Solwaraspora sp. WMMD1047: one gene and its partner. The main gene of each other region encodes a partner of the protein of the gene in region 2 in a complex. Links are inferred from orthologs where the notes say so. Each region holds a gene or a part of one and is shown on either strand. Other genes may lie near its edges.

Region 1 (4,754 bases), 3.8 Mb from region 2 along the record:
TCGCGTTCGAGCTTGCGGACCATCGAGTCGGTGCGGCCGGCCATGAAGTCGCAGAAGTCCTCGACGATGTCGCGGTGCTGCTCGGCGCTGACGGTGCCGACACACGGCGCCGAGCACTTGCCGATGTAGCCCAGCAGGCACGGCCGGCCGATCTGCCCGGCCCGCTTGAACACCCCGGACGAGCAGGTCCGCGCCGGGAAGACCCGCAGCAGCAGGTCCAGCGTCTCGCGGATCGCCCAGGCATGCGAGTACGGCCCGAAGTAGCGCACCCCCTTGCGCTTGGCGCCGCGCATCACCTGCAGCCGGGGGAACTCCTCGTTGAGGGTCACCGCGAGGTAGGGATAGGACTTGTCGTCGCGGTAGCGGACGTTGAACCGGGGGTCGTACTGCTTGATCTCGGTGTATTCCTGCTGCAGCGCCTCCACCTCGGTGCCGACCGTGGTCCAGTCGACGGAGGCGGCGCTGGTCACCATCTGCTGGGTGCGCTGGTGCAGGGTCCATGGGTCGGCGAAGTAGGAGTTGAGCCGGCTGCGCAGGCTCTTCGCCTTGCCGACGTAGATCACCCGGCCGGTCGGGTCGCGGAACCGGTAGACCCCGGGGGCGTCGGGAATCGTGCCCGGCGCCGGACGATAGGTCGAGGGGTCAGCCACGCTCCAACCCTAATCCGTACGCCCGACAGGAATCCGGCGCGACGCGGCCCCCGCGACGCGCCGGATTCGGTCCTGCGTCAGGCCAGGCTGATGCTGTCCCCCTCGACCGTGATCTGCTTCTCGGCCAACGGCGTCCGGGCCGGGCCGGTGGTCACCGAGCCGTCCTCGATCGAGAACTTGCTGCCGTGGCAGGTGCAGTTGATGGTGCCGCCGTCGACGTTGGAGACCGGGCAGCCCTGGTGGGTGCAGATGGCGTCGAAGCACTTGTACTGGCCGGCTGCCGGCTGGGTCAGGACCACGTTCTGGCCCTGGACGATCAGTCCGCCGCCCTCGGGGACATCGCTCGTGGCGGCCAGCGCCGCGCCGCCGCCCGGGGCTGCGCCGCCGGTCGCCCCGCCGGCCGGGGGTGCGGTGGTGCTGCCCGACGCGTCCGGGGTGGTGTCGGTGCCGCACGCGGCCAGCACGACAGAAGCGCCGACGGCGCCCGCCCCCGCCAGTAGCGCCCGGCGGCTCCGCGGACCCACCCCGGTCACCGTCTGCTCGTCACTCATGCCTAGCCTCTCTCTCGGCGTCGCCACGCACCCGGTCGTCCGCGGCCACTCAGGTAGTCACGGAAGATCTCACAAAGCGGTTCAAACTGTCCCGGAGCGTAGACCCGGACGCCAGCCTGCCGCATCTGTCCGGGAGCCGGCTGGCACCGCGCTGTGAGTAACCTGAATGTCCGCCCGGCCGTCACACCTTCGAGGCCGGCCGCCGCCCCCGACCGGTGCCCTTCGCCGCGGGCGTGCTCTTCGCCGTCGCGCTCTTGCTGGCCGTCGTGCTCTTGCTGGCCGTCGTGTTCTTGCTGGCCGTCGTGCTCTTGGCGGTCGGGGTGCCGTTGGCGCGGGACGCCCGGGCGGTGGCCGCGCGGGCGCCCTTCGCCGGACCGTCGAGGCCGAGCACCGGCCGCAGGAACTGCCCGGTGTGGCTCTCGGCCACCTCGGCCAACTCCTCCGGGGTGCCGGTCGCCAGCACCGTACCGCCCCGGTGGCCGCCCTCCGGACCCATGTCGATCAGATGGTCGGCGGTCTTGATCACGTCCAGGTTGTGCTCGATCACGATCACCGTGTTGCCCTTGTCGACCAGGCTCTCCAGCACGATCAGCAGCTTGCGGATGTCCTCGAAGTGCAGCCCGGTGGTCGGCTCGTCGAGCACGTACACCGTCCGCCCGGTGGACCGCTTCTGCAGCTCCGAGGCGAGCTTGACCCGCTGCGCCTCGCCGCCGGAGAGGGTCGGCGCCGGCTGCCCGAGCCGGACGTAGCCGAGCCCGACGTCGACCAGGGTCTTCAGGTGCCGGTGGATGGCCGGGATCGCCGAGAAGAACTCGGCCGCCTCCTCGATCGGCATGCCCAGGATCTCGGCGACCGTGCGGCCCTTGTAGTGCACCTCCAGGGTCTCCCGGTTGTACCGGGCGCCCTTGCACACCTCGCACGGGACGTAGACGTCCGGCAGGAAGTTCATCTCGATCTTGATGGTGCCGTCGCCGCTGCACGCCTCGCAGCGGCCGCCCTTGACGTTGAACGAGAACCGGCCCGGGCCGTACCCCCGGACCTTCGCCTCGGTGGTCTCGGCGAACAGCTTGCGGACGTGGTCCCAGACCCCGGTGTAGGTGGCCGGGTTGGACCGGGGGGTGCGGCCGATCGGTGACTGGTCCACCCCGACCACCTTGTCGACGTGCTCCAGCCCACCGATCCGGGTGTGCCGGCCCGGCACCAGCCGGGCGCCGTTGATCTGGTTGGCCAGCACCGCGTACAGGATGTCGTTGACCAGGGTGGACTTGCCCGAGCCGCTGACCCCGGTGACGGCGATGAGCTGCCCGAGCGGAAACGCCACGGTCAGGTCCTTCAGGTTGTGCTCCCGGGCACCCCTGACCACCAGCTCCCGGCCCGGCGTCTGCGGCCGGCGCCCCTGCGGCGTCGGGATCGACCGGCGGCCGGCCAGGTACGCCCCGGTGACCGACTTCTCGTTGGTCAGCAGCTCGGCCACCGAGCCGCTGTGCACGATCTCGCCGCCGTGCTCGCCGGCTCCCGGCCCGATGTCGACGATCCAGTCGGCGGTGCGGATGGTGTCCTCGTCGTGCTCGACCACGATCAGCGTGTTGCCCAGCCCGCGGAGCCGGACCAGGGTCTCGATCAGCCGGCGGTTGTCGCGCTGGTGCAGCCCGATCGACGGCTCGTCGAGCACGTACAGGACGCCGACCAGCCCGGAGCCGATCTGGGTGGCCAGCCGGATGCGCTGCGCCTCCCCACCGGAGAGCGTGCCGGCGGGCCGGTCCAGGGAGAGGTAGTCCAGGCCGACGTCGACCAGGAACCGCAGCCGGGCGTTGATTTCCTTGAGCACCCGCTCGGCGATCATCTTCTGCCGGTCGGTGAGGGTCATCCCGCCGAGCAGTTCGGCGCACTCGCCGACCGAGAGCGCGCAGACATCGGCGATGCTGCGCCCGCCCAGCGTGACGGCGAGCACCTCCGGCTTCAGCCGGGCACCGTGGCAGGACGGGCACGGCACGTCGCGCATGTAGCCCTCGTACTTGTCCCGGGACCAGTCCGACTCGGTGTCGGAGTGCCGGCGCTCGATCCACTGCACCACGCCCTCGAAGCCGGTGTAGTAGGAGCGCTCGCGGCCGTACTTGTTGCGGTAGCGCACGTGCACCTGGTCGCCGCCGCCGTACAGGATGGTCTTCTGCGCCCGCGACGGCAGCTTGCGCCAGGGGGTGTCCAGGTCGAAGTGCTCGGCGTCGCCGAGGGCCTGCAGCAGGCGCAGGAAATACTCCAGGGTGTGCCCGCCGGACCAGGGCTGGATCGCCCCCTCCCGCAGGGTTCGCTCCGGGTCGGGCACGATCAGCTCGGCGTCGACCTCCTTCTTGGTGCCCAGGCCGGTGCACTCCGGGCAGGCGCCGTAGGGGGCGTTGAAGGAGAAGACCCGGGGCTCCAGGTCCTCGATCGCCAACGGGTGGTCGTTGGGGCAGGCCAGGTGCTCGGAGTAGCGCCGCTCCCGGCCCGGGTCGTCCTCGGCCAGGTCGACGAAGTCCAGCAGCACCAGCCCGCCGGAGAGCCCGAGCGCCGACTCGACCGAGTCGGTGAGCCGCTGCCGGGCGCTGGCCTTGACGGTGAGCCGGTCCACCACCACCTCGATGGTGTGCTTCTCCTGCTTCTTCAGCCGGGTCGGCCGCTCCCCGATGAAGTCGGTGAGCGGGTGCACCACGCCGTCGACCCGGGCCCGGGCGTAGCCCTTGGCCTGCAGCTCGGCGAAGAGGTCGAGGTATTCGCCCTTGCGGCCGCGCACCACCGGCGCGAGCACCATGAACCGGGTGCCGTCGGCCATCGCCAGGACCCGGTCGACGATCTGCTGCGGGCTCTGCTTGGAGATCCGTTCGCCGCAGACCGGGCAGTGCGGCTCGCCGACCCGGGCGAAGAGCAGCCGCAGGTAGTCGTAGACCTCGGTGATGGTGCCGACGGTGGAGCGCGGGTTGCGGGAGGTCGACTTCTGGTCGATCGAGACGGCCGGGCTGAGGCCCTCGATGAAGTCGACGTCGGGCTTGTCCATCTGCCCGAGGAACTGCCGGGCGTACGACGACAGCGACTCCACGTACCGGCGCTGACCCTCGGCGAAGATCGTGTCGAAGGCGAGGCTGGACTTGCCCGAGCCGGAGAGCCCGGTGAAGACGATCATCGCATCGCGCGGCAGGTCGAGACTGACGTCACGCAGGTTGTGCTCGCGGGCGCCACGGATGATCAATCGGTCGGCCACGGTCGGCGTACTCCCTGGGATTGTATGTCCGAATTGTGGTCACCCGGGTTGGCTCTCGCCGAGCCCACGGCACCGCCTGGCAACTCTAGTCCCGGGGTATGACAGTTTCCCGTCCGCGATGATTCCCCCAGGTCAACGGCGCGGTCACCCTCGGCCGGTCGCCCGCCGGTCGCGGCGCCGCCGCTGGGCCCGCTCGGCGGCGGCCACCCGGGCGTCCCGACGGCCGGTCTCGTACGCCACCTCACGCTGCAGCTTGCGCCAGCTCTCCCAGCGGCGCGGCGCGAGCTCCCCGGCGGCCAGCGCCGCCGTCACCGCGCA
Region 2 (6,576 bases):
CCCGCCGGCCGTTGCTGCGCCAACTGGGCGTGCAGTACCACCTGCAACAGGACGTCGCCCAGCTCCTCGCGCAGGGCGGTCGGGTCGCCGGACCGGATCGCGTCGTACGCCTCGTAGCACTCCTCCAGCAGGAAGTGCGCCAGCGTCTCGTGGGTCTGCGCCCGCTTCCACGGATCGCCGCCGGGCGCCAACAGCCGGTCCAGCACCGCCACCGCGTCCAACAGCCGGGCGCCGGGCGGGTCCCAGGAGCCGTACATCAGCTCCAGCTCGGCCAGGCCCGGTTCACGGGCCAGCCGCAGCCCGAGCTCCCGGGCGATCGGCTCGTCACCGGCCGGCCCGGCCAGCCAGACCACGGTTTTGACGCGGGCCACCTCGGCCAGCAGATCCGGCACCGGGGTGGCCGTGACGGTGACCTCGACACCGGCGGCGCGGACCGCCGTGACCTGCTCGCTCTCGGCCCCCGCCAACACCGGATGGGCCCGTACGACGTCCCAGCCGGCAGCGGTCAGCAGCCCGGCCGGCAGCCGCGGCGAGGTGACCAGCAGCACCACTCGGCCAGCGCCGGCCGGCGGCTGCGGACCAGCCGGGCTGGTCAGCGGGCGTCCACGACGGTGTCCGAGTCGGCCTCGCCGATCGTCAGGCTCACCAGGGTACTGGCCTGGAACTTCAGCACCGGGTACTCCAGCGGCCGGTAGCGCGGGTTCACCGTCACGTCGTAGGCGGCGAACGCCTCGGCGAAGAGGTCCCGCTGGCCGAGCGCGGTGCGCAACTGCTCGCCGTCGAGCCGGGCGGCCGCGTCCGCGTCGGAGACCTCCGGCGGCACGAACCCGGCCTCCCGGCCCCGCTCGATCACCTCGGCGAGCTCCTCGGCGGTCGGCACCACCGGCTGCGGGGTGGGCAGGCTGGGGAAGCAGGTGTACGAGCGGGCCTGCTCGCGGGCCCAGCCGGAGTCGGCCGGGATGCCGAACCGCTCGGCCACCTGGTCTGGGGTGATCTGCTGCTGCGGCTGCCAGCCCCGGTCGGCGGCGAGCCGCTCGCACAGCTCGTTGAGCAGCAGCATGGTGACCACCTCGGTCCGCTCCGGCAGGGTCACCTCGCCAGCCGGCTGCTGCGGATCCACCGGTGGCTGCTCCGCGCCGGGCGACTGCTCACCCGCGGGCGCCTCGGCGGCCTCGGCCTCCCGCACCGCGCGGATCTCGTCGATGATCGCGGTGACCCGCTCCTCGGTGATCTTGGTGTCGCCGATGTAGGCGGCCACCCCGGGCTCGGAACGGCAACCGGACAGAGCGGTGGCACCGAGCGCGGCAATGACGGCGATCGAAGCCAGACGACGGACACGCTGCATGGCAGTCACTCTCTCACGCACTCTTCGAGGTGGCCGGAACGGGGTCGCCGAGCACATCGGCGAGGAACTGGCCGGCCCAGTCGAGCAGGGCCTGGTCGCGCAGCGGCTCGCCGCCGACCCGGCGGGTGCTCGGTCGGGGCACGCTCACCTGGTCGGTGACCTGCTTGTAGACCGCGTCCGGGTGGTAGCGCTTGAGCCGCAGCTGCTTCGAGTCGGGCAGCACCAGCGGGGCGAACCGCAGGTGCCGGCCCTGCACCGAGACGTCGGTCAGGCCGTACGAGCGGGCCAGCAGCCGGAACCGGGCCACCGCCACCAGGTTGGCGACCGGCTCGGGCGGCTCGCCGTACCGGTCGGTCATCTCGGCGACCACCTCGCGCAGCCGGTCGGCGTCGCGGGCCTCGGCGAGCTTGCGGTACATCTCCAGCCGCAGCCGCTCCACCGCGATGTAGTCGTGCGGCAGGTGCGCGTCGACCGGCAGGTCAACCTTCACATCGGCCTCTTCCTCCGGCCGTTCCCCCTTGAACTGCTGGACGGCCTCGCCGACCATCCGCACGTAGAGGTCGAAGCCGACCCCCTCGATGTGGCCGGACTGTTCGCCGCCGAGCAGGTTGCCGGCGCCCCGGATCTCCAGGTCCTTCATGGCCACGTACATGCCGGCGCCCAGCTCGGTGTGCTGGGCGATGGTGGCCAGCCGCTCGTGGGCGTGCTCGGTCAGCGGCCTCTCCGGCGGGTAGAGGAAGTACGCGTACGCCCGCTCGCGGCCCCGGCCGACCCGGCCCCGGATCTGGTGCAGCTGGGCCAGCCCGAGCATGTCGGCCCGCTCCACGATGAGCGTGTTCGCGTTCGGGATGTCGATGCCGGACTCCACGATGGTGGTGCAGACCAGGACGTCGAACTCCTTCTCCCAGAAGCCGACCATCACCTTCTCCAGGGCGTCCTCGCCCATCTGCCCGTGGGCCACGGCGACCCGCGCCTCGGGCACCAGCTCGCGGATCCGCCGGGCCGCCCGGTCGATCGACTCGACCCGGTTGTGCAGGTAGAAGACCTGGCCGTCGCGGAGCAGCTCACGGTGGATCGCCGCCGCCACCTGCCTGTCGTCGTACGCACCGACCGAGGTGAGCACCGGGTGCCGCTCCTCGGGCGGGGTGGCGATGGTGGACATCTCCCGGATGCCGGTGATCGCCATCTCCAGGGTGCGCGGGATCGGGGTGGCCGACATGGTCAGCACGTCGACGGCGGTCCGCAGGGTCTTGAGGTGTTCCTTGTGCTCGACGCCGAACCGCTGCTCCTCGTCGACGATCACCATGCCGAGGGACTTGAACCGGGTGGCCGACTGGAGCAGCCGGTGGGTGCCGATCACGATGTCGGCGGTCCCCTCGGCCGCCGCCTCCAGCGTCAGCTCCGCCTCCTTCGGGGTCTGGAACCGGGAGAGCTGCCGGATCTCGACCGGGAACTGCCCCATCCGTTCGGCGAAGGTGTTGTAGTGCTGCTGGGCCAGCAGGGTGGTCGGCACCAGCACGGCCACCTGCTTGCCGTCCTGGACCGCCTTGAACGCCGCCCGCACCGCGATCTCGGTCTTGCCGTAGCCGACGTCGCCGCAGATCAGCCGGTCCATCGGGGCGGACTGCTCCATGTCCCGCTTGACCTCGTCGATCGCGGCGAGCTGGTCGGGCGTCTCGGTGTACGGGAAGGCGTCCTCAAGTTCCCGCTGCCAGGGCGTGTCCGGCCCGAACGCGTGCCCCTTGGACGCCTTGCGGGCGGCGTAGAGCTGGATGAGCTGGGCCGCGATCTCGCGGACCGCCTTGCGGGCCCGGGCCTTGGCCTTCTGCCACTCCGAGCCGCCCATCTTGTGCAGCGTCGGCATCTCCCCGCCCACGTAGCGGGAGAGCTGGTCCAACTGGTCCGTCGGCACGAAGAGTCGATCACCCGGCTGTCCCCGCTTGGCCGGGGCGTACTCGATGACCAGGTACTCCCGCTCGGCGCCGTTCACGGTCCGCCGGACCAGTTCGACGTACCGCCCGATGCCGTGCTGCTCGTGCACCACGTGGTCGCCGGCGCGCAGCTCCAGCGGGTCGATGGTGTTGCGCCGCCGGCTCGGCATCTTGCGCATGTCCCGGGTCGACGAGCCGCGCCCGCCCGTGACGTCGTTGCCGGTGACGACGGCGAGGCGGGACGCCTCGTCGAGGAAGCCGTGGTTCAGCGACCCGCAGGTGATCAGCAGTTCACCCGGCCGGGGCGGCGCGTCGACGGCTTCGGTCAGGGTGGCGCCGATGCCGGCGTCCCGCAGCACCTCGACCGCGCGCTGGGCGGGGCCGTGCCCCTCGAAGACCATGGCGACCGCCCAGCCGTCGCCGGTCCAGCGCTTCAGGTCGTCGACCACCCGGCTGGTCTCGCCGTGGTACAGCGGCGTGGGCTGGGCGGCGAGCACGAGCGCCTCGCCCTCGTCGGGGGTGACGGTGACCTGCTCGGCCGGGTCGAGCCACGGCTCGTCGGCGGCCGGCGCGGCCGGCTCGGCCAGCCCGAACGGCGAGACCGACCACCATGCCTGGCCGAGGGCGGCGACGGTGGCGCGTACCTCGGAAAGGCTCTTGAAGGCGGCGGCGCCGAGGTCGATCGGGGCCTGGCCGCCGACGGCGGCCGCGGCCCAGCTCGCCTCCAGAAACTCCGCCGAGGTTCGCACCAGGTCGTGCGCGCGGGTCCGGATCCGCTCCGGGTCGCAGAGCAGTACGTGGGTGCCGGGCGGCATGCAGTGGGGCAGCAGTTCCATGCTGTCGCCGTCGATCAGGACGGGGGCGAGCGACTCCATCCCCTCCACCGGGATGCCCTCGGCGAGCTTGTCCAGGATCTCGGCCAGTTCGGGGTGCTGCTCGGCCAGCTCGGCGGCCTTGCGCCGGACCTCGGGGGTGAGCAGCAGTTCGCGGCAGGGCGGCGCCCAGAGCGCCGGCACGGCTTCGATGGTGCGCTGGTCGGCGACGGCGAAGGTGCGGATCTCCTCGACGTCGTCGCCCCAGAACTCGACCCGGGACGGGTGCTCGTCGGTGGGCGGGAAGATGTCCAGGATGCCGCCTCGGACGGCGAACTCGCCGCGCTTGGTGACCAGGTCCACCCGCGCGTACGCCATGTCGGTCAGCCGCCGGGCGGTCTCCTCCAACCCGGCCTCGACCCCGGTGCGCAGGTAGACCGGCGTTAGGTCGCCCAGGCCCTTGAGCTGGGGTTGCAGCAGCGACCGGACCGGCGCGACGACGACCTGGAGTGGGCCGCCGCTCTCCGGGATCTCCGGGTGCGCCAGCCGGCGCAGCACCGCCAGCCGACGGCCGACCGTGTCCGACCGGGGGGAGAGCCGCTCGTGCGGCAGGGTCTCCCAGGACGGGAAGACCGCCACCCGGTCGGCCGGCAGCAGGCTGCCCAGCGCGCCGGCCAGGTCGTCGGCCTCCCGGCTGGTGGCGGTGACCGCGAGCACGGGCCGGCCGGCCCCGCCGGCGGCCGGTTCAGCGGCGACCACGGCCGCCACGAACGGCCGCAGCGCCGGCGGCGCGGTCAGGTCGAGCCCGTCGGCGCGCGCGTCGCGGGCCTGGTCTCCCTCGCCGCGGGCGAGGTCACGGGCCCGGGCCAGCGCGGGGTCGCCGAGGGCGGCGCTGAGCAGACCGGCGAGCACGCTCATGATCACAACCTCTGAGTGGTGGTGCGTCCGGCGTTGTCGGCACGCGAAGATGCCCCGCGCCGAGGGCGGTACGGGGGTGTACCCCCAGCCTATCCCGCTCGGGAGCGCCCCCGAAGCCCTGACCATCCGCCGCCGGAGCGTGGCGACAAGAGCCTCAGTAGCTGTCAATCTCCGCTTAAGCTGACAATATGGGCGCTACCGCTGCGGATCGCACCGATGAGAAGCCGAAGACCCGGGTACTCTCCACCGTCGGCATGCTGCTCGGCGTCCTGGCGGTCGGCACCGCGTTCCTCGCCGCGCACGTCGGCGCCCTGCACCAGCCCACCCCGAAGGACGTCCCGGTCGGGGTGGCCCGCACCGACCAACGGGCGGTCGCGCTGCTCGACGCCGTCCGCGCCGAAACCGACAAGATCCAACCCATCCGGTACGCCGACCCCGACGCCGCCGACGAGGCCCTCGCCGAACGCGCCGTCTACGCCATCCTGGCCAGCGCCCCCGCCGGCGGCAGCAACCCTCCCGGCGGCAGCTCCCCTGGCGGCGACAGCGAATCTGGCGCCGCGCTGACCCTCACCGTCGCCAGCGCCTCCGCGCCGACCGCAACCGACCTCATCCAGCAGGTGCTGGCCGGGGCCGCCAAGCGCGCGGGAGTCACCCTCGACGTCACCGACGCGGCCCCGACCTCCGCCGCCGACCCGCGCGGCCTGGTGCCGTTCTATCTCACCTCCGGGCTGGTCTTCGGCGGCTACCTGGCGGCCACCATGCTGTCGCAGGCCGGCGGCACCGCCGCGCCGAACCCGCGCGCCAGCGGCATACGCATCGCCGCGCTCGGCGGTTACTCTGCGCTGCTCGGCGTCATCGGCGCCGTCATCGCCGGCCCGGTCGTGCACGTGTGGGACCACGACCTGGTCGCCGTCGCGGCCGCCGGAGCGCTGGTCACCCTCGCCGCGGCGCTGCTCGCCGCCGCCGTGCAGTCCTGGCTCGGGCCGCTCGGCACCGGGCTGGTCATCCTCCTGCTGGTGGCGCTCGGCCCACCGACGTCGGGCGGGGCCACCGCGCCGGAGTTCCTACCGTCGGCACTGCGCGGCGTACACCGCTGGAACATCCCCGGCCTCGGCACCGACCTGATCCGCTCGGTCGCCTACTTCGACCACCGCGCCTTCCTCCGCCCACTGACCGGACTGGTCGGCTGGGTGGCCTTCGGCCTCGCCGGAACGTTCACCGCCACCATCGTCAAGAACCGCCGCCGAGCCCGGGAGCGCCGCTCGGGTTGACCAGGCAGTGACGAACCGGACCAGGCTCAGCACACCCGGTTCGGCGGCGCGATCACCGCCGCCCGGCCCCACCCGCCACCCCGCGGCACACCGCCACCCCACCTTCACGCCGCCACTCCACCCGCACTCCGCCACGCGGCACGCCGCCAACCCAACGACGGCAGCGGGTCGTCAGCCCGGGGCAGGCGAGCCGGGTAGGGGCAGCGGGTGACTGGTCGGCTACGGCAAGCTTTCCGGATGCCCCGCGCCGCCCACGTTCCGCGTGACCTGTCGTTTGTTCCGTTCGCCGGCAGCCGCGC

What was found.
Region 1: the proteins of mfd (region 2) and uvrA are in contact, whole or in part, in a crystal structure (PDB 4DFC), measured with the Escherichia coli proteins. The link is inferred for Solwaraspora sp. WMMD1047 from one-to-one orthologs.

The regions. Positions count from the first base shown.
Region 1 is NZ_JARUBL010000001.1:4,821,630-4,826,383, forward strand. What follows is about bases 1,183-4,754. They hold uvrA (excinuclease ABC subunit UvrA), read right to left. Parts: upstream 4,437-4,754; coding sequence 1,383-4,436; downstream 1,183-1,382. Other genes in these bases: O7627_RS21870 (Rieske (2Fe-2S) protein), read right to left, coding at 1,183-1,201; rsgA (ribosome small subunit-dependent GTPase A), read right to left, coding at 4,581-4,754. Also shown: excinuclease ABC subunit UvrC, read right to left, coding at 1-650; more of O7627_RS21870, read right to left, coding at 728-1,182. UniProt on the Escherichia coli protein: The UvrABC repair system catalyzes the recognition and processing of DNA lesions. UvrA is an ATPase and a DNA-binding protein. A damage recognition complex composed of 2 UvrA and 2 UvrB subunits scans DNA for abnormalities.
Region 2 is NZ_JARUBL010000001.1:993,430-1,000,005, reverse strand. What follows is about bases 1,159-5,369. They hold mfd (transcription-repair coupling factor), read right to left. Parts: upstream 5,001-5,369; coding sequence 1,359-5,000; downstream 1,159-1,358. Other genes in these bases: O7627_RS04655 (hypothetical protein), read left to right, coding at 5,195-5,369; O7627_RS04665 (hypothetical protein), read right to left, coding at 1,159-1,345. Also shown: O7627_RS04670 (MazG family protein), read right to left, coding at 1-551; more of O7627_RS04665, read right to left, coding at 593-1,158; more of O7627_RS04655, read left to right, coding at 5,370-6,277; O7627_RS04650 (DUF559 domain-containing protein), read left to right, coding at 6,515-6,576. UniProt on the Escherichia coli protein: Couples transcription and DNA repair by recognizing RNA polymerase (RNAP) stalled at DNA lesions. Mediates ATP-dependent release of RNAP and its truncated transcript from the DNA, and recruitment of nucleotide excision repair machinery to the damaged site.